DNA from 4 places in the Pantoea phytostimulans genome. Region 2 is predicted to be linked to each of the others. Evidence: riboswitches for the same ligand, from Rfam matches in the RefSeq annotation. Region 2 holds a riboswitch; each other region holds the start of a gene.
What was found. Region 2 has a riboswitch for thiamine pyrophosphate ahead of thiM (hydroxyethylthiazole kinase). Riboswitches for the same ligand answer to the same signal wherever they lie in the genome.
Positions count from the first base shown of each region.

Region 1: linked by a shared signal. The riboswitch ahead of ACF2G4_RS19530 (FAD-dependent oxidoreductase) and the one ahead of thiM (hydroxyethylthiazole kinase) in region 2 are both predicted to bind thiamine pyrophosphate.
Region 3: linked by a shared signal. The riboswitch ahead of tenA (thiaminase II) and the one ahead of thiM (hydroxyethylthiazole kinase) in region 2 are both predicted to bind thiamine pyrophosphate.
Region 4: linked by a shared signal. The riboswitch ahead of thiC (phosphomethylpyrimidine synthase ThiC) and the one ahead of thiM (hydroxyethylthiazole kinase) in region 2 are both predicted to bind thiamine pyrophosphate.

Region 1 is NZ_CP173699.1:220,069-225,997, reverse strand. Features, by position in the region: gene ACF2G4_RS19545 (ThiF family adenylyltransferase) at 183-1,151, opposite strand; gene ACF2G4_RS19540 (thiazole synthase) at 1,161-1,919, opposite strand; gene thiS (sulfur carrier protein ThiS) at 1,922-2,119, opposite strand; gene ACF2G4_RS19530 (FAD-dependent oxidoreductase) at 2,119-3,048, opposite strand; TPP riboswitch at 3,190-3,309, opposite strand; gene ACF2G4_RS19525 (ABC transporter ATP-binding protein) at 3,410-4,189, opposite strand; gene ACF2G4_RS19520 (ABC transporter permease) at 4,186-4,872, opposite strand; gene ACF2G4_RS19515 (ABC transporter permease subunit) at 4,882-5,607, opposite strand; gene ACF2G4_RS19510 (transporter substrate-binding domain-containing protein) at 5,614-5,929, opposite strand, start outside.
Region 2 is NZ_CP173698.1:1,715,967-1,721,895, reverse strand. Features, by position in the region: gene ACF2G4_RS08055 (DUF2778 domain-containing protein) at 87-614, opposite strand; TPP riboswitch at 1,606-1,696, shown strand; gene thiM (hydroxyethylthiazole kinase) at 1,728-2,519, shown strand; gene thiD (bifunctional hydroxymethylpyrimidine kinase/phosphomethylpyrimidine kinase) at 2,516-3,316, shown strand; gene fbaB (class I fructose-bisphosphate aldolase) at 3,462-4,514, shown strand; gene ACF2G4_RS08035 (GntR family transcriptional regulator) at 4,734-5,420, opposite strand; gene ACF2G4_RS08030 (mannitol dehydrogenase family protein) at 5,522-5,929, opposite strand, start outside.
Region 3 is NZ_CP173698.1:1,083,837-1,089,765, forward strand. Features, by position in the region: partial or broken gene ACF2G4_RS05160 (GTPase) at 129-230, opposite strand; gene ACF2G4_RS05165 (M24 family metallopeptidase) at 272-1,669, opposite strand; TPP riboswitch at 1,800-1,902, shown strand; gene tenA (thiaminase II) at 1,965-2,681, shown strand; gene ACF2G4_RS05175 (ABC transporter ATP-binding protein) at 2,669-3,409, shown strand; gene ACF2G4_RS05180 (ABC transporter permease) at 3,406-4,170, shown strand; gene ACF2G4_RS05185 (ABC transporter substrate-binding protein) at 4,202-5,128, shown strand; gene ACF2G4_RS05190 (XdhC family protein) at 5,171-5,929, opposite strand, start outside.
Region 4 is NZ_CP173698.1:3,340,132-3,346,060, reverse strand. Features, by position in the region: gene nfi (deoxyribonuclease V) at 1-291, opposite strand, end outside; gene hemE (uroporphyrinogen decarboxylase) at 294-1,361, opposite strand; gene nudC (NAD(+) diphosphatase) at 1,405-2,175, opposite strand; gene rsd (sigma D regulator) at 2,265-2,771, shown strand; TPP riboswitch at 2,862-2,960, shown strand; gene thiC (phosphomethylpyrimidine synthase ThiC) at 3,050-4,978, shown strand; gene thiE (thiamine phosphate synthase) at 4,975-5,607, shown strand; gene ACF2G4_RS15630 (PLP-dependent aminotransferase family protein) at 5,796-5,929, opposite strand, start outside.

The DNA.
Region 1 (5,929 bases), on a different replicon from region 2:
TTATCTGGCAGCCCGCTATTAGAACTCATCCGCGACCAACAGAACATTGCCACTCTTCGTATTGACAATGAACGGTAACAAAGCGGAGGGAGAGCTTTCCCTATTGGGAAAATAACATTCACGGCTAAATGCGTCTCTACTGATAAATGCAGGTCTTAATGCACGCATTACTCACGCAATGTTTAACATTGATTCGCTGCAATTATTGCTAATCGGCGATGCCCACGTTGCTCCAGTGCCTGCGCAGCCTTAGCCGCACGCATTCCGCTGGCACACACCAGTACAATGCGCTGTTTTTCAGGCGCCTGCCAGGCTGCGAGCTCATCAGGCAACAGACGCAGAACGTCGTCAGCGATGCTGGTTGGCGCTTCCATAACACTGCGCAAATCAATAATACAATCTTCAGGCGTAAGCAGTTGTAGGTCGATAAACGGCACGCCGGGATGCGCCGGCTCCTCCGCATAATCAAAGCGGAACTGCCTCACGTGCCACTCGACAAAATCGCACTTAATCATACAACCGAGGGGCGACGGCTTGAGTTGCAGCAAGATGCTGAGCGCCATTTGTGCCTGTAATGCACCAAGCGTTGCCACGGCTGGCCCCATTACGCCCGCGGTATTGCAGTTAGCGGATGCAGTAGGCAACTGAGGGAAAAGTGCCCGATAGCTCGGTGCATCTGCACAGAAGCTACCGACATAACCTGTTCGGCCCAGTACCGAGGCGCAGACCAGCGGAATATGGCGCGGATAGCAGACGTCAGAGAGTTGATAGGTAATAGCGAAATTATCAGCCGCGTCGATCACAATATCGATGCCATCAAGCGCATGACTTATCATACTGGCGCGCAGTGTGTGCGGATGTGCTTCTACAATCGATTCGGGATTGCGCTGCGCTAGCGCCCGCTGGGCGCATACTGCTTTTGATTGACCCACATCTGCCATGCCAAACAGCGTTTGCCGGTGAAGATTATGCAGTTCAACCACGTCACCGTCGTAAAGCTTTATAAATCCTACCCCTGCGCCCACCAGCAGCGGCAGTAGTGTTGATCCCAAGCCACCCGCACCAACCACCAGCACGCGTGCGCTTGCCAGACGCTGCTGCCCGGCATCGCCTATTTCCGGCAGCATCGATTGCCGCTGATAACGACTCATCTTTTATCCTCAACTGAACTCGGCCAAACCGAAAATGGGTGTAGAAGCGGCTGCCATGTCGCGGCGTTCCATCATCCCTGCCTGCTGCGCTTCCAGGCCAGCATGGATTGCTGAGGCAAACGCACCCGCCATACGCACCGGATCGCGTGCTTTTGCCACAGCCGTATTGAGCAGGATCCCGTCAAAACCCATTTCCATCGCCTGTGCCGCCTGGCTCGGCGCGCCAATGCCGGCATCAATGATCAACGGAATGCCTTTGAACCAGGCACGCATAGAACGCAATCCTTCGATATTGCGTAATCCCTGACCGGAACCGATAGGCGCGCCCCAAGGCATCAATAATTCACAGCCCGCTTCCAGTAATTTTTCGCCAACAATAAGATCTTCCGTGGTGTAAGGGAAAACGTTGAAACCGTCGGCGCAAAGAATGCGTGCGGCTTCGACCAAGGCAAAAGGATCGGGTTGCAGCGTGTCGGCATGCCCAATGACCTCCAGTTTTATCCAGGATGTATTGAAGAGTTCGCGTGCCATTTGCGCGGTGGTTACCGCCTCTTTGACTGTGTGACAACCGGCAGTGTTAGGCAGAATTCGCGTGTTCAGCGACTTCAACAGTTCACGGAATGCACCACCTGCATTGCCCTCGCGGCGCAGGCTAACCGTAATAATTTCAGTGCCCGATGCGCTAATCGCTTGCGCCAGCACATCAGGCGACGGATAACCGGCGGTTCCCAGTAAAAATCGCGACTGGGGTTGGAAATCGTAAAACATACTTAACCTCCCTGCATCGGTGACAAAATTTCTAGCTGACAACCTGCGGTGATGTGCTGAGCGTCGTAGCGAGATCGCGGTACAAATTCACCGTCCACGGCGCTGGCGACGCAGCTGGCATCTATCTGCTGTTCTTGAAGCAGTTCTGCCAAGGTGTTGGCTTCCGTTTCGATCGGACGACCATTAAGTTGAATACGCATTACAAAACCTCCTGGGCCAGTTGCTGCATCAGTTTTTCAGCCATAATGGGTGCCAGCAAAAAACCATGCCGATACATACCGTTTAAGGAAAATATGCCGTGTTGGTAGCGAACCTCAGGCAGGTTATCGCGATAGGCGGGACGCAGACCGGTGCCGCTTTCAACAATGCGAGCTTCAGCCAGTGCCGGATGAAGGGTGTACGCCGCGCTAAGCAATTCCATCATGGCGCGCGCGCTGATTGGGCTGTCGTCATGACTTTCCACCATGGTGGCACCCAGCATAAAGCGCCCTGCTGCTCGCGGCACCAGATAGCAAGGGAATCGAGGGTGTAACAGGCGAACCGGGCGCGAGAACTGAATTTCATCAGTTTGCAGGATCAGCATTTCACCGCGCACAGCGCGCAGTGCAGGCTGGTCTTCGGCAGCGTGGATGCCGCGACAATCAATGATTTTTCCGCTGGGTTCGCCGTTATGAAAAGAGACATTGGACTGCAGCAATTTTGCGCGCAGTTGCTGCATAGCATCACGTGGATTTAGGTGCGCTTCGCCTGAAAAGAACAAGCCGCGTGCGAAGCGATTTTCCAACGCAGGTTCGATTTCGCCCGGTGCAACCCATTGATGCTCCGACGTCATTTTTGCGAAGCGCGTCAGTTCCAGGCTATCACGCGGCGGCGCAATAACTAACGTGCCGTTATGTTCAACGCCATCAACACGTTTTGACCACCACGCAGCGGAATGCTGTCCCCAATCGATAACCGCTTGAGGTGCGCTTTCAGCTTCGCACCAAGGTGCAAGCATGCCGCCAGCCCAATGCGAAGCCGGAAGACATTCCTCTTTGCTGATCACTTCGACGGATTCACCCTGTTCGACCAGCAGCGTGGCGACACATAAACCTGACACACCGCTGCCTAAAACCGACCAGCGGCTCATGATGCGGAGTCTGCGAGTAAAGCAGTTACATTGGGAGAGTTCATCACATTGGCCTCGTCGTTTAACAGCGAAGACCCGTGATACATGAAAGGAAAAAAGGCGAGAGCAGTGCGGATCGGCCCTTGCGGCAAGGAGCTCAACGCACTGAGATCCAGGTCTTCCTACGCCAGTATCAACTGGGTCAGGTTCTAAGGGTCGCTAAGCCGCGCATTGCGCTATTAGCCTCTCAGTCTCTTCGGCGAGACTCCCCTGACGGGTTCTAGTTTTATTTTAAGGACGGGGATTCGTCAAGGGCACGTGAAGGAAATCCTGATTAAAAACGTCACTCATCCTTGAATGAACGTGATCAAATAAAAGAACGTTATCCCGCGTTGCGCTGGAAATGGCTGTTTACAAAGGCGCGACAACGTGGCGATACAGGGTCGAGGAATACCTGCTCCGGTGCGCCAGATTCCTCCACGATTCCTTGATGCAGAAACACCGCTTTGTTCGATACTTCGCGGGCGAAACCCATTTCATGGGTCACGATGATCATGGTGCGCCCCTCTTCCGCCAGGCTGCGGATTACGCGCAACACCTCTCCTACCAGTTCTGGATCGAGTGCTGAAGTCGGTTCATCAAACAGGATCGCTTTTGGTTGCTGCGCCAGCGCACGCGCAATCGCAACGCGCTGTTGTTGCCCACCCGAAAGTTGTGAAGGCCAGGCATCGCGCTTTGCATACAATCCCACTTTGTGCAGCAACGCTTCGGCTTCTTCAATCGCCTCTTTGTGACTGCGCTTTTGCACATGCACCGGCGCTTCAATAATATTTTGCATCACGGTTTTATGCGGCCACAGATTAAAACTTTGAAACACAAAGCCAAGCTGCATACGCATCAGCTTGATGCGACGACGCTGCTCACGGCTGAGCTTTTCCTCCGTGTTATCGATAGAGACGATTTCATCGCCCACCGAAATCTCACCAGCCTGAGGCACTTCCAGGAAAGGAATGCAACGCAGCAAGGTACTTTTACCGGAGCCACTGGCGCCAATCAGCGAAATAACATCACCGTCGTGTGCCGTCAGGCTGATATCGTGCAGCACTTCATGGCCCGCGTAACTCTTTCTGAGATGACTCAGCATAATCGTGGGTTTGGTCATGACCGCGCTCCAAAATAGTAAGGTGATAAACGTCGTTCCAGCATCGAGACGCCTTTGCTAACCAGCATGGTAAGCAGCAGATAAATCACGGCGGCGCTCAGGAACACTTCCAGTGCGCGGAAAGTGGACGAAACAATGGAATCCGCAATACCGGTCATCTCCATCAGGCTGATAGTGCTGACCAGCGAAGTGGCTTTGATCATTGAGATGATCTCATTGCTGTAGGCCGGTAATGCCTGGCGAATGGCAATGGGTAGCGTGATGCGAGTGAAGATTTTATGCGACGACATGCCAGAAACTTTTGCCGCTTCCAGTGACTGTATGCTGACGGCACGCAAGCCGCCACGCAAGATTTCTGAGGTATACGCCGCATCGTTGAGGATCAGCGCCAGTAATCCGCACCAGTAAGGATCGCGCAGCAACGGCCAAAAAATACTTTCACGAATGGCGGGTAAGCTGCCCAAGCCGTAATAAACCATAAAGATTTGGATCAGCAGCGGTGTGCCGCGAAACAGCCAAACGTAGAAGCGGCAAACGTAACTGCCGATGTGCGTTTGACGCAGCAGATTAAGCAGCAGCGCCAGGATAGCGCCGCCGAGCAAGGACAGAACCGCCAAATTAATGGTCAGCGGCAATCCTTTGAGCAACGCCAGTAGCGTTTCCTGCAAGAAAGTGAAATCCACGTGGGCTCCTTAAAGATTCGCGCGCTGTTGGCCGCGCAGGGCAAATTTTTCCACGTAGCGGAAAACCAAGTCTGAACAGGTGGTGATGATCAGGTAAATCACGGCCCCGACGCTGTAGAAGAAGAAGGACATCTGCGTTGAGTTAGCGGCGGTGGAAACCTGATTCATGGTTTCGACCAAACCGGTTACCGACACCAATGCCGACTCTTTAATCACCGATTGCCACTGATTTCCCATGCCGGGAAGCGCGGTGCGCAGCGCCTGTGGCACGATCATTCTACGGAACATCATCAGACGTCCCATGCCCGTCACCGTTGCGGCTTCCAGCGTGCCTTTTGGAATAGCGTAAAAGGCGCCACGAAATACGCTGCTCTGATAAGCCCCGGAAATCAGTCCAATTGCAATTGCGCCTGCGATAAAACCATTAACGTCGAACGGCCCCTGAAAACCCAGCGCGGTGCCAACAGAAGAAACCACCTGACGTCCACCAAAGTAGAACAGGTAGATCACCAGCAACTCAGGTACACCACGAAATACTGTGATGTAGCCCGCTGCCAGCCGCTGTTGCCAGCGCGAACCGGCGATCTGCATCCAGCACAGTAAACTGCCTAAAATAGCGCCCAGAAACCAGGCGCACAGAGAAACAGTGACAGTAACCGTGGCGGCGTTAAGCAACACGCCGCCCCAACCTTCATCACCGAAGCCAAGTATTTGCCAATCAATATTCATAAACATAGGCAATTAGGCTTTTGGTGCGACGTCTTCGCCAAACCATTTAATGGAGAGTTTGCTCAGCGTGCCGTCTTTAATCATGGATAACAGCGCCTCATCCAATGCCGCTTTCAGCTCGGCATTGCCTTTACGCAAACCAATTGCTGAACCCGCTCCCAGCACGCCACCCGTAAAACCGTAGCCGCTGCTGCTGATAGCGTCGGTGTGTTTTTTCACAAACGCATTAAGATTGGTACGCGAGGCCATAACCGCATCAACACGGCCATTCATCAGGTCGGCGAAAGTTTCCGGGCCAGCTTGATAGGTACGAATTGTCGCAACGTCG
Region 2 (5,929 bases):
CTGGTATAAATATTTTATAGTTCAACCACATAAATAAAAAAAACATCAAGGCGAAGGATAGCGTCTTCTTCGGAATCACTGATGATTTAGCACACACCGGAAACTCCTCCGTCGATTACTTCAATCGTTCCATACGAATACAATTGTGTTCCGGGGATGTTTGTATTTCCATATGTATAAGTCATTAGCGCCTGCCTTATTTTAATGAAGTCACTACGGTGCTGTAATGTTATACATCCCTGAGAAATCCCTGCCGGACCAATTGGATGCAATCTAAAATTCCCCCTTTCTACGCCATCAATGAATGTTTTGTCATCAACGTGTGAATCTTGTCTAAATAGTCCAAACCATTCCGAGTGAATTACGGGGGTATCTGTTGGCCATGTCCAAGCCTCACGGCTCATTGTGTACAGCATGGACTTAAACCCATTAACAGGACGTTTCACGATGTGATAGCGACCAAGCGGGATCGGCCCTTTGAAAGGTATAGCGGCACATGCGGCATTGTTGCGATACTGATCATTGCCAGAAAACGCCATAAAGTGCCCTATACCTGGTAGTATGAGGGGAGAGAATTGTGCGCCTGTAAGAATAAACTTTCCGTTGATTGCCATTTGGCTTTAATCCCTTATTAGTAATCCACTCTTATGATAAGGTTTTTATTGTTGATTTAAAGAAATCATCAAAATTAACAGCGTATTAATTACAATTTCAAAAGCTTTTAGCACGATGGTAGGCTCTGCCAGGGGCTCAGTCACGCTTCATAAAGAGTACTTGGTTAACCTCATCACAACGCGTTTGGTGAGTATTGCCTGATAAGGGATAGGTAGGGAGGCAAGGGAAATAAATTATATTTGCTGAGATAAAATTTAGGATCGTCTTTTAATACATAAATTAGCTGGGGCCTCAGCCCCAACTCCTGACAGATTCATCAATCGACGTTCTAGAGGTATTTGATGGTTTCTTATCGCAGGTTAACGACGGAACTAAAGGACGCTATAGCAACCTTCGCCGTATGATTGTTTTTGCAGGTTCTGATGCATACAGCAAGTTACGTTTTCATACGTCGATGAAAAGTGCATTCCAATATGTTAGTCCACTTGATGAAGGAAATATCATTACACAGAGACGTGAAATCTTACCCAACGTTAAAACATTCACAATGCCTGGCATTGCAGTTGACGTAGTTAAAATCACAGACCCACTTCTAACATAATGGCGAAGATTGATATTCAAGATGACGAAGGAAATAGCCTTATCATCGACAAAATCAACGACAGAATGTTGGTTAGCTTGATTAATATCAGCCGATTAGCAGCACATTACAAAATAACTCCGCAACTTGTAGCCTTAAGAACCTGCAAAACAATTATTGATGGTGAAGGGAAGCCTTATCGGAGTTTGGTTACGGCGGTTAATTCGCCAGTTAGAAAATAGAGTAAAACGCCTTAATGATTGATCCTCGCACTGCGGGGATTTTTGTATAGGGCTTCTGCGCGTTATCAAAGCGGTCAAAGTGGGATACAAAGCGGTTTACAAGCTGGGATCAACTCACCTATGATTGCACTGAGTGATTGAGCAATTATTATAAAAATATGCTTATCTATCAATGACTAGGGGTGCCTTTTAGGCTGAGATATACCCTTTGAACCTGATCTGGATTAATGCCAGCGTAGGGAAGTCTGATGCCTGACCGCATTTGCCTTCTTGTTCGCCGGTTGGGAGTTATGATGACACATCAACCTGAACACCTTTCTGACGCGCACGTCGCGCGTATCCTGCATCAATTTCGCCAACACGCGCCGCTGGTTCATTGCATGACCAATGATGTCGTGCAAACCTTCACGGCCAATGTACTGCTGGCGCTCAACGCGTCGCCTGCCATGGTTATCGATCCTGAAGAAGCTGCGCAATTCAGCGGCTTTGCCGACGCGTTGCTGATTAATGTGGGCACCTTAACGCAGGATCGTCAACTCGCTATGCAAGCCGCCGTTACCGCCGCCAATCAAGCTGGCACGCCATGGACACTTGATCCGGTTGCGGTGGGCGCGCTCACGTTACGCAGCGCATTCTGCCAGCAATTGCTGAGTCAAAAACCCGCCGCTATTCGCGGTAATGCCTCTGAAATTTTAGCGCTAGCGCAGCAAGCTGCGGGCGGGCGAGGCGTTGATAGTTTGCATCAGGCCGATGCCGCAGTGGCAGCCGCTCAGCAGCTTGCTCGCGATTATCACACCCTTGTGATCGTCACCGGCGAAGTTGATTACGCCACTGATGGCTCACGCACCTTAACCATTTCCGGCGGTAGCCCACTGATGACACGCGTAGTCGGCACGGGCTGCGCGTTATCGGCGGTAGTTGCCGCTTTCAGCAGCCTGCCGGGCGATGGCTTGCTCAACGTTGCCTGTGCATGTCGGGTGATGGCGCTGGCAGGGAAAAAAGCGGCGGCGCAAGCGCAAGGGCCGGGCACCTTTGTCGCCGCGTTTCTTGATGCGTTATGGATGCTGGAGGTGGCAGCATGAAGCGCATTAACGCCTTAACCATCGCCGGCACCGATCCCAGTGGCGGAGCCGGGATCCAAGCCGATCTCAAAGCTTTCTCTGCGTTAGGCGCTTATGGCACCAGCGTTATTACTGCGCTGGTGGCGCAAAATACCTGCGGCGTGCAATCGGTTTACCGCGTGGATCCTGACTTTGTCACGGCGCAGTTGGATTCAGTGCTGGATGATGTGCGCATCGATAGCGCGAAAATCGGCATGTTAGCGGAAACCGCGATTGTGGAGCGCGTGGCTCAGCGCCTGAAACGAGCCAGTTTACCCTTTGTCGTGCTGGATACGGTGATGGTGGCCAAGAGCGGCGATGCACTGCTTTCACCGGATGCAATTGCCAGCGTGCGTGAACTGTTATTGCCACAGGTTTCACTGATTACCCCGAATTTGCCAGAAGCCGCCGCACTGTTAAATTGTGCAATTGCGCACAACGAAGATGAAATGCTGACGCAGGGTGAAGCGCTGCTGGCGTTGGGTTGTCAGGCGGTGCTGATGAAAGGGGGACACCTGAGCAATGAGGAAAGCCCGGACTGGCTGATTACGCGCTCAGCTCAGCAACGTTTTACCGCACCTCGTGTGAATACGCGTCACACACACGGCACCGGTTGTACGCTTTCGGCGGCGCTAGCGGCGCTGCGTCCACGCCATCAAAACTGGCAGGAGACGTTAACGGAAGCCAAAGCCTGGTTGCAGCAAGCCTTGTTACACGCTGATTCACTGGAAGTGGGCAAAGGCATTGGGCCGGTGCATCACTTCCATCAATGGTGGTAAGGAGAGAGACTAAAACGGGGCTTTTTCCTGGGGATCCGTCTGAAAAATGGAGTCAGCAATTTGCGTCATAGCGTGAATAAGGTCCAGGCTGTGGGGGTCGAATCGGCGGGTGCCGGTTCACCCTCGACAGCTAACAGGAGTTGACATGACGGACATCGTACAGTTATTGGGCAAAGAAGCGGATTCCCTTCTTCAACATCGCTGCATGACCCTTCCAGCGGAAAGCCTGTATTTACCAGGCGCGGATTTCGTTGATCGGGTAATGATCGACAACAACCGTTCTCCTGCGGTACTGCGCAATATGCAAACGCTGTATAACACCGGTCGCCTGGCGGGAACCGGTTATCTCTCTATTCTGCCGGTCGATCAGGGTGTAGAGCATTCAGCTGGCGCCTCGTTTGCCGCTAATCCGCACTATTTTGATCCCAAAAACATTGTTGAACTGGCGATCGAAGCGGGCTGTAATTGCGTAGCATCAACCTACGGTGTATTGGCTTCCGTATCGCGTCGTTATGCGCACCGCATTCCATTTTTAATGAAGCTTAACCACAACGAAACGCTGAGTTATCCGGCGCAATACGATCAAACGCTGTATGCCAGCGTCGATCAGGCGTTCAACATGGGCGCAGTAGCGGTTGGCGCGACTATTTACTTCGGTTCAGAGCAATCACGCCGCCAAATTGAAGAAATTTCTGCGGCTTTTGAGCGCGCACATGAATTGGGCCTGGTCACAGTATTGTGGGCTTACCTGCGCAATAACGACTTTAAAAAGGATGGCGTGGATTATCACTCCAGTGCGGATTTAACGGGTCAGGCGAACCATTTGGCGGCGACGATTGGTGCCGACATCGTTAAGCAGAAAATGGCGGAAAACAACGGCGGCTATAACGCGGTGAAATTTGGTCATACCGATGAGCGCGTTTACACCAAGCTGACTACTGAAAATCCCATCGATTTGGTGCGTTATCAGTTAGCAAACTGCTATATGGGCCGCGCCGGGTTGATCAATTCGGGTGGCGCGTCAGCGGGTGAAACAGATATTGCCGAATCAGTGCGTACCGCCGTTATTAACAAACGTGCCGGAGGCATGGGATTGATTCTGGGACGTAAGGCGTTCAAGAAATCGTTGAAGGATGGCGTCGCGCTGATAAATGCAGTGCAGGATGTTTATTTGTCAAAAGAGGTGACGATTGCGTAAGGAGTGAGTCCTCTGCGCGCTGCCCCCCATCCCGGCCTTCCTCCGCGAAGCGGGGGAAGGAGACGCTGCCACATGCCGTCTCATCACTAACATAAAGCAGCATCTTCCTCCCCCATTTATGGGGGAGGATTGAGGTGGGGGACAAACGACCTCGCACTTCAGAGGATTGAGGTGGGGGCAAACGGCCTCGCACTTCAAAAGAATAAGGGGACAAACGACTCAAGGCCCTTCAAACCATTCACTGTTGCGTTCGGCAATGGGCGTTATTGAGAAAATCATCTCTTGTAGATGGCGGCGCATCGCTGCTTCTGCGGCATCAGCATCATGAGCTTGTAGCGCTGCGAAAATTTCCTGATGCTGCTCAATCAAACTTTCCGGGGGGGAAACTTCACTCAAGGTTAAAAAGCGCACCCGATCCATCGCCGCCTTGATATTTTCCACCGTTTCCCACGCCAGCGTGCAGTTGATGCTCTCAGCAATTAAACGGTGAAACTCATCATCCAGGCTAAGAAATGCCTGGCTGTCATGCCGCTCAGCAGCCATTTTTTGCAATTGCAAATTGTGTTCCAGCGCCATCAAAGCCGGCGACGCGATCTCCACTGCGGCACGGCGAACCACCGCAATCTCCACTGCTTCGCGGATGAAACGCCCATCGGCTACGCGCTTAGCGGAAATCTTACGCACGAAGGTGCCACGTTGTGGCAGCACCTGTACCAATCCGGCTTCTGCCAGCTTAATAAAAGCTTCACGTACCGGCTGACGTGAAACATTGAAGCGAGCAGAAACTTCTTTCTCAGAGAGCAACGAACCGGGTTGAATCACACAGGTGACGATATCTTTGCGCAGATAACGGTAAATCTGCTGGTTCACTGGCTCGCTGGTGGTAATGGTATAGGCGATCGTCATGCGGCAATGTCCATATTACGGCTGACATAAGCCAGCCCGTAGAGAAAGAATCAGTCTAATCAGCACGCTGCATCTGCGCCAGTGCTTTTGCTACCGCACAATCATGCCGCGTTCATTATTTGATGTACGGTAGCGCGGGCGCCTTGCTGCACCAGTTGCTGATAAAAATGCGTTAATCGGGCAACAAAGTCACCATTTTGTGCCAAATCTTCGCCAAACACCGCGTTCATCCCCAACAAAGCCCGCACGCGAGCTTCACCGTCTTCGCTGTTTTTCACACACTCGGCCAGCGCATTTTTCAGAGGATCTCGTATCTCAATCGGCTGGCCTTGTTCATCTACACCGCCGACATAACGCATCCAGGCGGCAATGCCAAGCAGCAGCAGGTCGCAGCGGCTGCCGTTACGCAGGTGCCAGCGCAGACTATCCAACATCCGTTGTGGCAACTTTTGGGTGCCATCGGTAGCGATCTGATAAGTACGATGTTTAATCGCGCGGTTTTCATAGCG
Region 3 (5,929 bases), 630 kb from region 2:
ATAATCCAACACTCTTGATCGATAGCCGCCCGATGCAGGTCTAAAAAATGCGATTTAGGTCGCGCCTGCCAATGCGTGCCAGGTAAATGATAAAGCTGATCAAGGTGTATTGCGGGATAAGATGTTTTATGAGAAATCGCATTGGCCAGCGTCGATTTCCCACTGTTAGATGGCCCTATAATAGCGACTCGTGGTCCAAGAAAAGATAAAGATTTAATGTCACTGCTCATCGTTAACGCCTGTTAGTCATAATGTAAATGCGACCTGCTCATTACTTAACGCGAACCAGTGCGCGAGTTTTATCCAACAAAAAAGGACGCAGATAACCTACCGTATTAGAAAGTAAAATTACCTCATCTGAAACCTTAATATTTACTACCTCTTTCAAATAACGTTTGCGAATTTCCATCCTTTTCCATACTTCGGGGAATTGTGCCGCTAGCTGCTGTTGCAATGTAATGTCTGCCAGCCCAACCGTATCTTCTATGTTACTGCCGCCATAACCCGGCAAAGAGGGAATAATATCAATCTGCAATAGCATCCCGCTGGTTAATGGAATTGTGGAATCAGGATAGATTGGTGAGCAAAGCCACTCTTCATCCGCCACCAAATGCCCCGGGTTCAAATGCCAGTGATAACGCGCTTTTGGTAGAACATTCTCGACAATGGCATACATTTCTCCGCCCGTGATGCCTACCCGCAAACTCTCGAGCCAGGTCACCACGGCATGATAATAGGGCGTGGCTAACTGCGTCAGCCAGTCAGAAACCGCGTCGGGCAACGCGGTGTCGTCGGCAACCACATAGGCTGAGCGACTGGTGAGTCCACCTTTGAAGCCAACCGTCAGCGAGATCTTATCGCCCAGGCAGATGCGTTTATCCGAAGGATAAAGGTTGGCATGCGCAAAGCGATCCCCGCTGGCGGCAATCATAATAACGTTATTCGGTTGACCGTCGGCAGCCAGCAAATGGCCGATCTCTTTTTCGCTTTTGCCGAGTTCAATGCTGTCCAGCGCGCTAAGGACATTGGTTGAGGCCAAATTGGCGCCATATTCATAAAAAGCGATTTCATCTGCCCGGTTTATGCGGCGAACGCCATATTCAGGCGAGATAAATATCCCCGTTGCGTTAACAACACAATGTTGTCCCCCTACCGCCTTCTTAACCGCATCAAGAATAAATGCAGGAACATCAAACAGGCTGCTTCGCTGCTCAGCATTGCCGGTGAAAAGCTTCCACCCGACGACGCCCACTTTTTGCCCAGCGATTAAACCTGCGCTCGCGAGCAACGTCTCTAACGGCTGTTCATGTGTCATGGGTTGATTGGGCAGCGAAAAGATCGGCGCATGCAGAGGTAATCCTGCATTACGTGCATAAGGCACAAGTTTGAGGTTCTCATTACCTATGATGTAACTAATAGCAGCTTGATCACTGAGTACTAAAAGTGCCTCTTCAAAACGCGGAATAAACCCCGCCAGATACTCAAAATTGCCGCCATGTTCTTTATCTGCATAGATAACCAAGTGCGCCAGCCCGTGCTGCTTCATCATATTAACCACTTCAACCACGCGTTGCTTCAGGGTTTCATCAGATAAAACGGGGCCCGCGATATAACGGAAGCATTGCGGTGGCGAAAGCGTTTGTAGCGAATAGCGTGTATCCAAATCCATGACGTGCTCCTGAAGAGTTAAAGAGAGGTTTCTCTGTTAAAAGCAGAGGGAAATTTGCAGTAAGCGTGGCTAACTCGGCCAAACCCACAATATCGACACGTTGAATTCACCCTTTAATTGACGTATAAAAAGTGTCTCCGAGGGGTGTCCTGAAATGGGCTGAGATGGCGTAAGCCGAACCCTTTGAACCTGATCTGGGTCATGCCAGCGAAGGGACGGGTTGGCAATATTGCACTCAGCAAATGCCTGTTCTTACCTCAGTATGCCCGGATCTCCACTTATCACTGGAGGTCCCATGTCTCTCTCAATGTTCAATGATTGCTTATATGGCCGTCTTCGCCAGCAAGCGGGTCAACACTGGCACGATTATGTCTCGCACACTTTTGTGCAACAGCTCGCTGCGGGTACCCTGCCGCACGCCGCTTTTCAGCGTTACCTCACGCAAGATTATCTCTTCCTGCTGCATTTTGCCCGCGCTTACGCCTTGTTGGTCAGCAAACTCCACACGCTACCCGAAATGCGTGCGGCAACCACATCCCTCAACGCTATTGTCAGTGAGCTGCCCTTGCATCTCACGTATTGCGCGCAATGGGGATTGAGCGAAAGCGACATCGTCAACGACGCTGAAGCACCAGAAACGCTGAACTACACCCGCTACGTTTTGGATATTGGACATTCTGGTGATGCGCTGGATTTGCTGGCGGCATTGATGCCTTGTGTCGCAGGTTATGCCGAAATTGGGCTTGGTTTATTAAACAATCCCGCCACTGTGATGCGCAATAATCCCTATGCTGCTTGGATACAAAACTATGGCGATGAAAGCTATTTGGCTGGCGTGCAGGCTTCGCTGACGCTGTTTGAAAATATCGCACGCCAGCGCGGTGGTGAAAGCCGTTTTGATGCGCTAGCCAATATCTTCACCACTGCAACGCGCTTAGAGAGCGCATTTTGGCAAATGGGACTCAATGCCGGTAACACCTCAAACGCGTTGATTTCCGCATGCAGCCGCTAAGCGCCATTCCCGGTATTAAAGTGCGCGATCTCAGCTTAAAGTTCGGTGAGCAGATCATTTTTGACCGGCTGAATATGGATATCACCGGCGGCGAATTCGTGGCGCTTCTGGGTGCCAGCGGTGCAGGGAAAAGCAGCTTGTTACGCATTATTGCTGGCCTTGCGCCACCCACTTCTGGCTCGGTGACGGGCAGCGATAATCAACCCTTGGCGGGCCGCATAGCCTGGATGGGGCAAAAAGATCTGCTTTATCCGTGGTTATCGGTGATAGATAACGTGGCGCTGGGCGCGCGTTTGCGGGGCGAAAAAGTCGATCGCGATTGGGCAAGGCATTTGCTGGCGCGTGTAGGCTTGAGCCGCGAAGAAAAATCCCTGCCGGCCACCCTTTCCGGCGGTATGCGTCAGCGTGCTGCGCTGGCCCGTACCCTCTATGAACGGCAACCGATTGTATTGATGGATGAGCCGTTCTCCGCGCTGGATGCCATTACCCGCACGCAAATTCAAACCCTGGCGGCTGAATTACTGGCACAACATACCGTGCTGCTGATTACCCACGATCCCGCTGAAGCCTGCCGCTTGAGTCACCGTTTGTTGGTGCTTTCACCCTATCCTTTCGGCATTGATGACTCGCACAGCATTGCTGGATTACCGCCGCGTGCGCCCGACGATCTTGATTCGATGAGAAGTCAGGCTGAGCTGTTGCAACGACTGATCAAGGCGGCAGGATGAAACACAATCGTCTTGCACGCAGCAGGCGTGGGCTCAGCGTTTTTATCGGCCTGATTGGCGTTTGGTGGCTGGCAACAAAATGGGGTGACATCCCTGCTTTCTTGTTGCCCGCGCCGCGCGCCGTGTTGCTTGCCGCCTGGGATAATGCGCCGTTCCTGGCCTACCACTCGCTGATTACGCTGTCAGAAATTGCCAGCGGATTCGTCATCGGTGTCTTGCTCGGCTGTAGCCTGGCGCTGTGCATGATCTACTCGCCACGGCTGCAACGTTGGCTGATGCCGCTGGTATTGACCAGCCAGGCGATTCCGGTGTTTGCGCTGGCCCCGCTGCTGGTGCTGTGGTTTGGCTTTGGCATGAGCGCAAAAGTGGTGATGGCAGTGTTAGTGATCTTCTTTCCGGTCACATCTACGTTTTTCGACGGTATGCGCCGCGTCAATAACGACTACCTCGATTTAGCCCGCACCCTGCGCGCTTCGCCGTATGCCCAGTTACGTCACGTACGCCTGATGGCGGCCTTGCCTGCGTTTGGTTCAGGATTGCGCATGGCCGCCGCCGTGGCACCGATCGGCGCGATCATCGGCGAATGGGTCGGTTCGGCTGAAGGATTGGGCTACGTCATGCTGAATGCCAATGCTCGAATGCAGAGTGATATGTGCTTTGCCGCCCTGTTTATTTTGGTGCTGATGACGCTTCTGCTTTGGAGCGTGATTGATGCTTTGCTGAAACGTGTGATCAACTGGATACCTGACAACGATGAATAACCACAACCCCCAACGTAAAACCCTGTTTAAAATGCGCCTAACCGTCCTGATTGCCAGCGCCGTTTTAGCCACCAGCGCGAGCGCCAATGAAAAACTCACGCTCATGCTCGACTGGTACATCAATCCCGACCACGCGCCGATCATGGTGGCTGAGCAGATCGGCGCATTTAGCGCACAGGGGCTGGATGTGCAGATTATTCCCCCTTCCGATCCCGCTTTACCGCCCCGCCTCGTGGCAGCTAAACAGGCCGACTTAGCCATTACCTATCAGCCGCAAATCCATTTTTTTGCCGATCAGGGTTTGCCGCTGGTACGCGTAGGCACCTTAATTAACACGCCGCTTAACACCGTTATTTCGTTGGATAAAAGCATTAAGACGCCAGCCGATCTCAACGGTAAAACCGTGGGATATTCTGTGAGCGGCATCGAGCAGGCGACATTGGCCACCATGCTCAAACATGAAAATCTCAACGCAAACGCAGTCAAACTGATCAACGTAAACTTTCAGCTCACCAGCGCCCTGTTAACCGGAAAGGTGGATGCCGTGATTGGCGGCTACCGCAATATCGAAGCATTGGAGATGACATTGCAGGGTAAAGATCCGGTCGTGCTTAACGTCGAGGATTATGGCGTCCCGGCTTACGATGAATTAATTATTGTGGCTAACCGCGATGCCGTTGCCGAACCGAAGATCAAAAAGTTTCTTATCGCGCTGGAGAAAGGTACAGCCTATTTACGTGCGCACCCTGAAGAGAGCTGGAAGGTTTTTGCTCGTCAGCATCCTGAGTTAAATACCCCGTTGAATCATCAGGCGTGGATGAAGACGCTGCCGCTGTTTGCCACGGAGCCTGCGACGTTAGATAAACCGCGTTATCAGGCTTATGAGCAGTTTTTATTTGATAACAAGCTGATTAAGAAAATCACGCCAGTTGAACAATACGCGACAGAAATTAATTAACGTGTTGGGTTAGCCCTGTTGCGGGCTAACCCACTTCAGCGGTTAAAGGTTTTTGACCCTTACCACATCTGCCATCACCGACAAGGCGATCTCTGCCGGTGTTTTACTGCCAATCCTAATGCCCACGGGCGCCTGAATGCGCGTCAGCTCTTCTTCACTCAGTCCCCCGATCTCCACCAGCCGCTGTCGGCGTTTAGCGCTGTTTTTAACTGAACCCATCACACCGAGATAAAACGCAGGGGTATTAACCGCCTCCATCATGGTGAGTTCATCAATACGCGGATCGTGCGTCAGAGAAAGTATCGCCACCTTACTGCTGATTTCATGATTCTCCAGCCACTTAGCCGGATGCTGCGGCACAATAGTGACATGATATTCCGCGCCAAAATGGCGTTCTGTTTCAGCCAGCTGCTCGGGGCGATGTTCACAGACGGTGATCCTAAAACCGAGGATCAGCGCAAGCCGAATGCACTCAAACGCCACCACCGAATAACCGGCAATCAACAGTTGCGGCACCGCACCCACGGGGATCACGACCTGATTCTGCTGATGCGATAACGCGGGCAGTACATGCGCTGTAGAAACGATCTCCCACGCGGCGCGTTGCCCAAGCTGCACATTCTTTACCAGATGCTGTTTACCGATCAACGCGGTTTGCATGGCGGTAAGCAATGCATAACTCTCCGGGTCAGCGGGAAGATACTCGATCAACACATCCACACTGCCGCCGCACGGCAACGCCACATTGGGACGTAATCCCCCTTCGCCATAACGCACAATTTGGCTGCTATCACGATAGGC
Region 4 (5,929 bases), 1.6 Mb from region 2:
GGGTTTTTGCTCAAGCATCTGCCATGCCGCCATTAACGCGGGATACTCACGGAAAGAGAGAAAGCCGGGAATATACGGCATGGTGGTTTCGATACGCGCAATGCGATGTTCCACCAGCTTCAGAGAAGGATACTCAAGGATGACCAGAGCGGCACGCGTGATAGTACCCTCTTGCTCAAAGCCAACGTCTGCGCCGCCGATAAAGCGTGGCGGCAACACGTCAAAATCATCCTCACGCACCACGTCTGCGGCGCGTTGAAGCTGCTCGGCACGTAGTGCGGCAATATCCATATTTACTCCTGGTGCCATGGACGAGATAAGCGATGCACGGCTTCAACAAACGTGCCCGCGTGTTCAGGTGGGACATCCTGATGAATGCCGTGACCCAGGTTGAATACGTGACCATCACCTTTGCCAAAGCTTTCCAGAATTCCCGCGACTTCCTGCTCAATACGTGCAGGTGGTGCATAAAGCATGGAAGGATCCATGTTGCCTTGCAAGGCGACTTTGTCACCTACGCGACGGCGAGCGTCACCGATATCAGTTGTCCAGTCTAGGCCGAGCGCATCACAACCCGTTTCCGCCATCGCTTCCAGCCATTGCCCGCCACCTTTGGTGAACAGCGTAATCGGCACGCGGCGCCCTTCATTTTCATGCAAAACGCTATCGACAATTTTATGCATGTAATAAAGCGAGAACTCGCGATAATCTCGACCCGTCAACACCCCACCCCAAGTATCGAACACCATTACCGACTGCGCACCGGCACGTATTTGTGCATTCAAGTACAAAATGACGCTGTCTGCCAGCTTGTTCAGCATCGCATGCAGCGTTGTGGGATCGGCGTACATCATCTTTTTTATCTTAGTAAAGGCTTTGCTGCTGCCGCCTTCGACCATATATGTTGCCAACGTCCACGGACTGCCTGAGAAACCAATCAGCGGCACTTCGCCTTTTAAATTCTTACGAATAGTGCGCACAGCGTTCATAACATAACCCAGTTCCTGTTCAGGATCGGGGATCGGCAGGCGCTCAACATCGGCTCGACAGGTAATTGGGTTTGAAAAGCGCGGGCCTTCACCGGTTTCGAAGTAAAGTCCAAGCCCCATCGCATCGGGAATCGTTAAGATATCGCTGAAGAGGATCGCCGCATCCAGTTCATAACGACGCAGCGGCTGTAGCGTAACTTCGCAAGCCAGCTCGGCGTTTTTACACAGCGACATAAAATCGCCGGCTTCGGCGCGGGTCGCTTTGTATTCCGGTAAATAACGCCCGGCTTGTCGCATCATCCAGACCGGCGTGACATCAACCGGCTGACGTAACAGGGCGCGCAGATAACGATCATTCTTCAGTTCAGTCATTTTAAGGCTCTCTCAATTTCAAGCGCGTAGTGTAGCACTTTCCTTATGCTCCGGCGCGGCAGATGGCGACGGTATCTTCTATCAAGCGGCGCGCCACGGTGCCTGGCGGCGGTAGCATTGGCAGCGCGTCATAGCGGAACCAACCTGCATCCAGCAACTCTTTGCCGTCATGTTGCAGATCCCCGCTCTCATACTCAGCCATAAACGCCACCATCAATGATTGTGGAAAAGGCCAGGGTTGTGACGTCACGTAACGCACATTTTTAACCCGCACATTGCTCTCTTCCATCACTTCACGCGCCACAGCTTGCTCCAGCGTTTCGCCCACCTCGACGAATCCCGCCAGCACGGTATAAATGTTATTACGTTGTCGCGCATGATTCGCCAGCAGGATTTCATCACCCCGACGAATCGCAACAATGATACAAGGCGCGATCTGCGGGTAATAACGCTCACGACAATGACTACACAAACAGGCAAATTCATGTTTGCTGCGGTTCATTTCGTGACCGCAATAGCCGCACCAGCGATGGGATCGATAAAACTCTGCCAGTTGAACACCGCGCCCAGCGAGTTGAAACAGGCCAACTTCTTCATCGATTAATTGACGTACCGAGAACATGCTTTCAGATCGCGCTTCGCAAATGAGCCACACTTTTTCACCCAGCCACTCGCCGATGACCTGACCTTTAGTGCCAGTCAGACCGAATTTTTCTGCAGGTCCATGCGGTAATTCACCTTGTGGCAGCCAAAGTTTTTGCTCATGGCTGACAACCCACCATCCAGCGTCTACGCTTGTGATCTCGAATTGCATTTTTTTCGTCATCCTTAGCGTCAAATGGCACGCTGAAGTCCTGATGTTAAGTGTGTAGATAAACAACTATAACTCACATGGAGTTAGATATGCTTAACCAGTTAGACGTCCTGGCCGAGCGCGTAGGTGGCAGCAACGAACTGGTGGATTCGTGGCTTGAAGCCCGTCGCCAACTCTTAGTCGCCTATTACCATTTGGTAGGATTGAAACCCAATAAAGAAGCTTTAACGACGCTGGATGAACAGGCGTTGGATAATTTTTGTCACGGCTTGGTGGATTACCTTTCTGCCGGACACTTCAATATTTACGAGCGCATTATTAGTGAAATGAGTGGCGACAGTCCGATGATTGCTGCTGCGCAGATCTATCCGCCGCTTGAAGCCAATACGGAACGTTTGATGCAGCTGTATGATGGTCATTTGCAACAGGCAATTGACGATGATAACTGCGTGACTTTCCAGAAAGCGCTTTCTGAAGTCGGCGAAGTTTTAGAAACCCGCTTCACGCTGGAAGATAAATTGATTCAGCTGGCGTGGGATCAACAGCTGGCGCGCCCGCCGGTCGCCAATGACAGCCAGATGGCTCGTCCCGCTTAACGTTAATCACATGTAAAAGTCTTGTGATTACCTAAAAGCCCTTTTATGCTGAACGGGTTTTGATGACGCCAGTCTGATAAACCCGTTTTTAATTTCTTGTCGGAGTGCCTTCGGGCTGAGACCGTTTATTCGGGATCCGCGGAACCTGACCAGGTTAGAACCTGCGTAGGGAACAAGAGTAAATCTTCTTAGTACGCTGGCACTATTTTTGTCCATCGTATCGCTTACTCCTTCCGAACTCCGGACAAGCAACGTTCCCCCTTAACTGGAAAATTGCTATGTCTACTTCGAAAACCAATCGTCGCGAACAACGTGCCCAGGCGCAGGAATTTATCGATTCCCTGCAAGGCGGCAGTGCATTCCCCCACTCTAAACGCATTTGGATTACCGGTAGCCGTGCTGACATTCGCGTGCCAATGCGTGAAATTCAACTCAGCGCCACCCAAATTGGCGGTACCAAGGACGAACCTCGCTTCGAAGAGAATGAAGCCGTGCCGGTGTATGACACGGCAGGCGCTTATGGTGATCCAGACGCGCAGATTGATGTGCATCGCGGTCTTGAAAAACTGCGTGCTGGCTGGATTAACGATCGCGATGACAGCGAAAATCTCACGCAAATTAGCTCGACTTACACGCAGCAGCGTTTGGCCGATGACGGTCTTGATCATTTGCGTTTCGAGCATTTACCTCAACCGCGACGTGCCAAGTCCGGTCGCCGGGTGACACAATTGCACTACGCGCGTCAGGGCATCATCACGCCAGAAATGGAGTACATCGCACTGCGTGAAAATATGGGCCGCGAGCGTATACGTGGTGAAGTGCTGCTGCAACAGCATCCGGGATACAGTTTCGGTGCTAATTTACCGGAAAATATTACGCCGGAGTTTGTGCGCCAGGAAGTCGCCGAGGGTCGCGCCATTATTCCCGCCAATATTAATCACCCCGAATCGGAGCCGATGATTATTGGTCGCAACTTTTTGGTGAAGGTGAACGCCAATATCGGGAACTCGGCAGTAACCTCCTCTATTGAAGAAGAAGTGGAAAAATTAGTGTGGTCAACGCGTTGGGGTGCTGACACGGTAATGGATCTCTCCACCGGCCGTTATATACACGAAACACGTGAGTGGATTTTGCGTAACAGCCCGGTTCCGATTGGTACCGTACCGATTTATCAGGCGCTGGAAAAAGTGAATGGCGTGGCAGAGGATCTTAACTGGGAAATATTCCGCGATACGCTGTTAGAACAGGCTGAGCAAGGTGTCGACTACTTTACGATTCATGCTGGCGTGCTGCTGCGTTACGTGCCGATGACGGCAAAACGCCTGACCGGCATTGTCTCGCGTGGCGGTTCGATTATGGCCAAATGGTGCCTGTCACATCACAAAGAGAGCTTTCTCTATCAGCATTTTCGGGAGATTTGTGAAATTTGCGCCGCATACGATGTCTCGCTTTCGTTGGGAGATGGCTTACGCCCAGGTTCTATTCAGGATGCCAACGATGAAGCGCAGTTTGCCGAGCTGCATACGTTGGGTGAATTGACGAAGATTGCCTGGGAATATGACGTACAGGTAATGATTGAAGGCCCTGGCCACGTTCCGATGCAGATGATACGCCGCAACATGACCGAACAGCTTGAACATTGCCATGAAGCCCCTTTTTATACGCTCGGCCCACTAACAACTGACATCGCACCGGGTTACGATCACTTCACTTCCGGTATTGGCGCAGCCATGATTGGCTGGTTTGGCTGTGCGATGCTGTGTTACGTCACGCCAAAAGAGCATCTTGGCCTGCCGAATAAAGAAGATGTAAAGCAAGGCTTAATCACTTACAAAATTGCTGCTCACGCCGCCGATCTCGCCAAAGGGCATCCTGGCGCGCAAATTCGCGATAACGCCATGTCCAAAGCGCGTTTCGAATTCCGTTGGGAAGATCAGTTTAATCTGGCGTTAGATCCCCATACCGCGCACGCCTATCACGATGAAACGCTACCGCAAGAATCGGGCAAGGTGGCGCATTTTTGCTCAATGTGTGGCCCGAAATTTTGCTCAATGAAAATCACGCAGGAAGTGCGTGAATATGCCGCACAACAAGAAGCCGCAGCGCAGCCGATTGAAATGGGTATGGCGCAGATGTCTGAAAATTTTCGCAGTCGTGGAGGTGAGCTTTATCACCCAGCGGATACGACTCTGGAGGAAAAATTATGAATGCATTTCCCACCACTTCACCACGTTTAGGGCTTTATCCGGTGGTTGATAACGTTGAGTGGATTGAACGCCTGTTGAAAGCAGGCGTGCGTACTCTTCAACTACGAATCAAAGATCAGCCTGATGAGGCAGTCGAACCCGCTATTGTTCAGGCGATCACGTTGGGTAAGCAGTATCGTGCACGCCTGTTTATTAATGATTACTGGCGATTAGCCATCAAGCACAACGCGTATGGTGTGCATCTTGGTCAGGAGGATTTGGATGTCGCGAATTTGGCGCTGATCAATCAGGCTGGATTACGGCTGGGTATTTCCACGCATGATGATGCTGAACTGGATCGTGCGCTGGCATTGCGCCCTTCCTACATTGCACTTGGACATATTTTTCCAACACAAACCAAAGAGATGCCTTCTGCGCCGCAAGGGCTGACTGAACTGAAGCGCCATCTGGCACGTTTGCAAGATATCCCCACCGTGGCGATTGGCGGTATCAGTATTGCGCGAGCGCCAGAAGTATTGGCAACCGGTGTGGGTAGCATTGCTGTGGTTAGTGCAATTACACAAGCAGCGGATTGGCGTGAAGCAACGCGAACCTTACTGGCATTGGCCGAACCGGAAGCGGTTATTTAATCGCATTCTGTAATCTGCTACGCATTAACGTTATTACTTCTGCAAACGAACAGGTAAAGTTGGAAAGCCGCGCGCAGTGACGAAGTTAGTCACTGGCGCGTTTTTTGTTACTTGGTAGAGTTGTTCTCGCCAGACAACGTTGCCTGGCCAGGGCCAGTTTCTCCCTCTTTCTGGCCCTGCTTCCTCAACTACTTAGCTGCAAGGATTTCGATTTGTTGCTCTTGAGTAGTTTCGTGCGCACAGGTTGCCATAGCACGTTCTATTGCCTTGCCCACCAGCACCAATGCCTGCTCCGTTTTGTCCGTTAACGGCAGTCCATAAT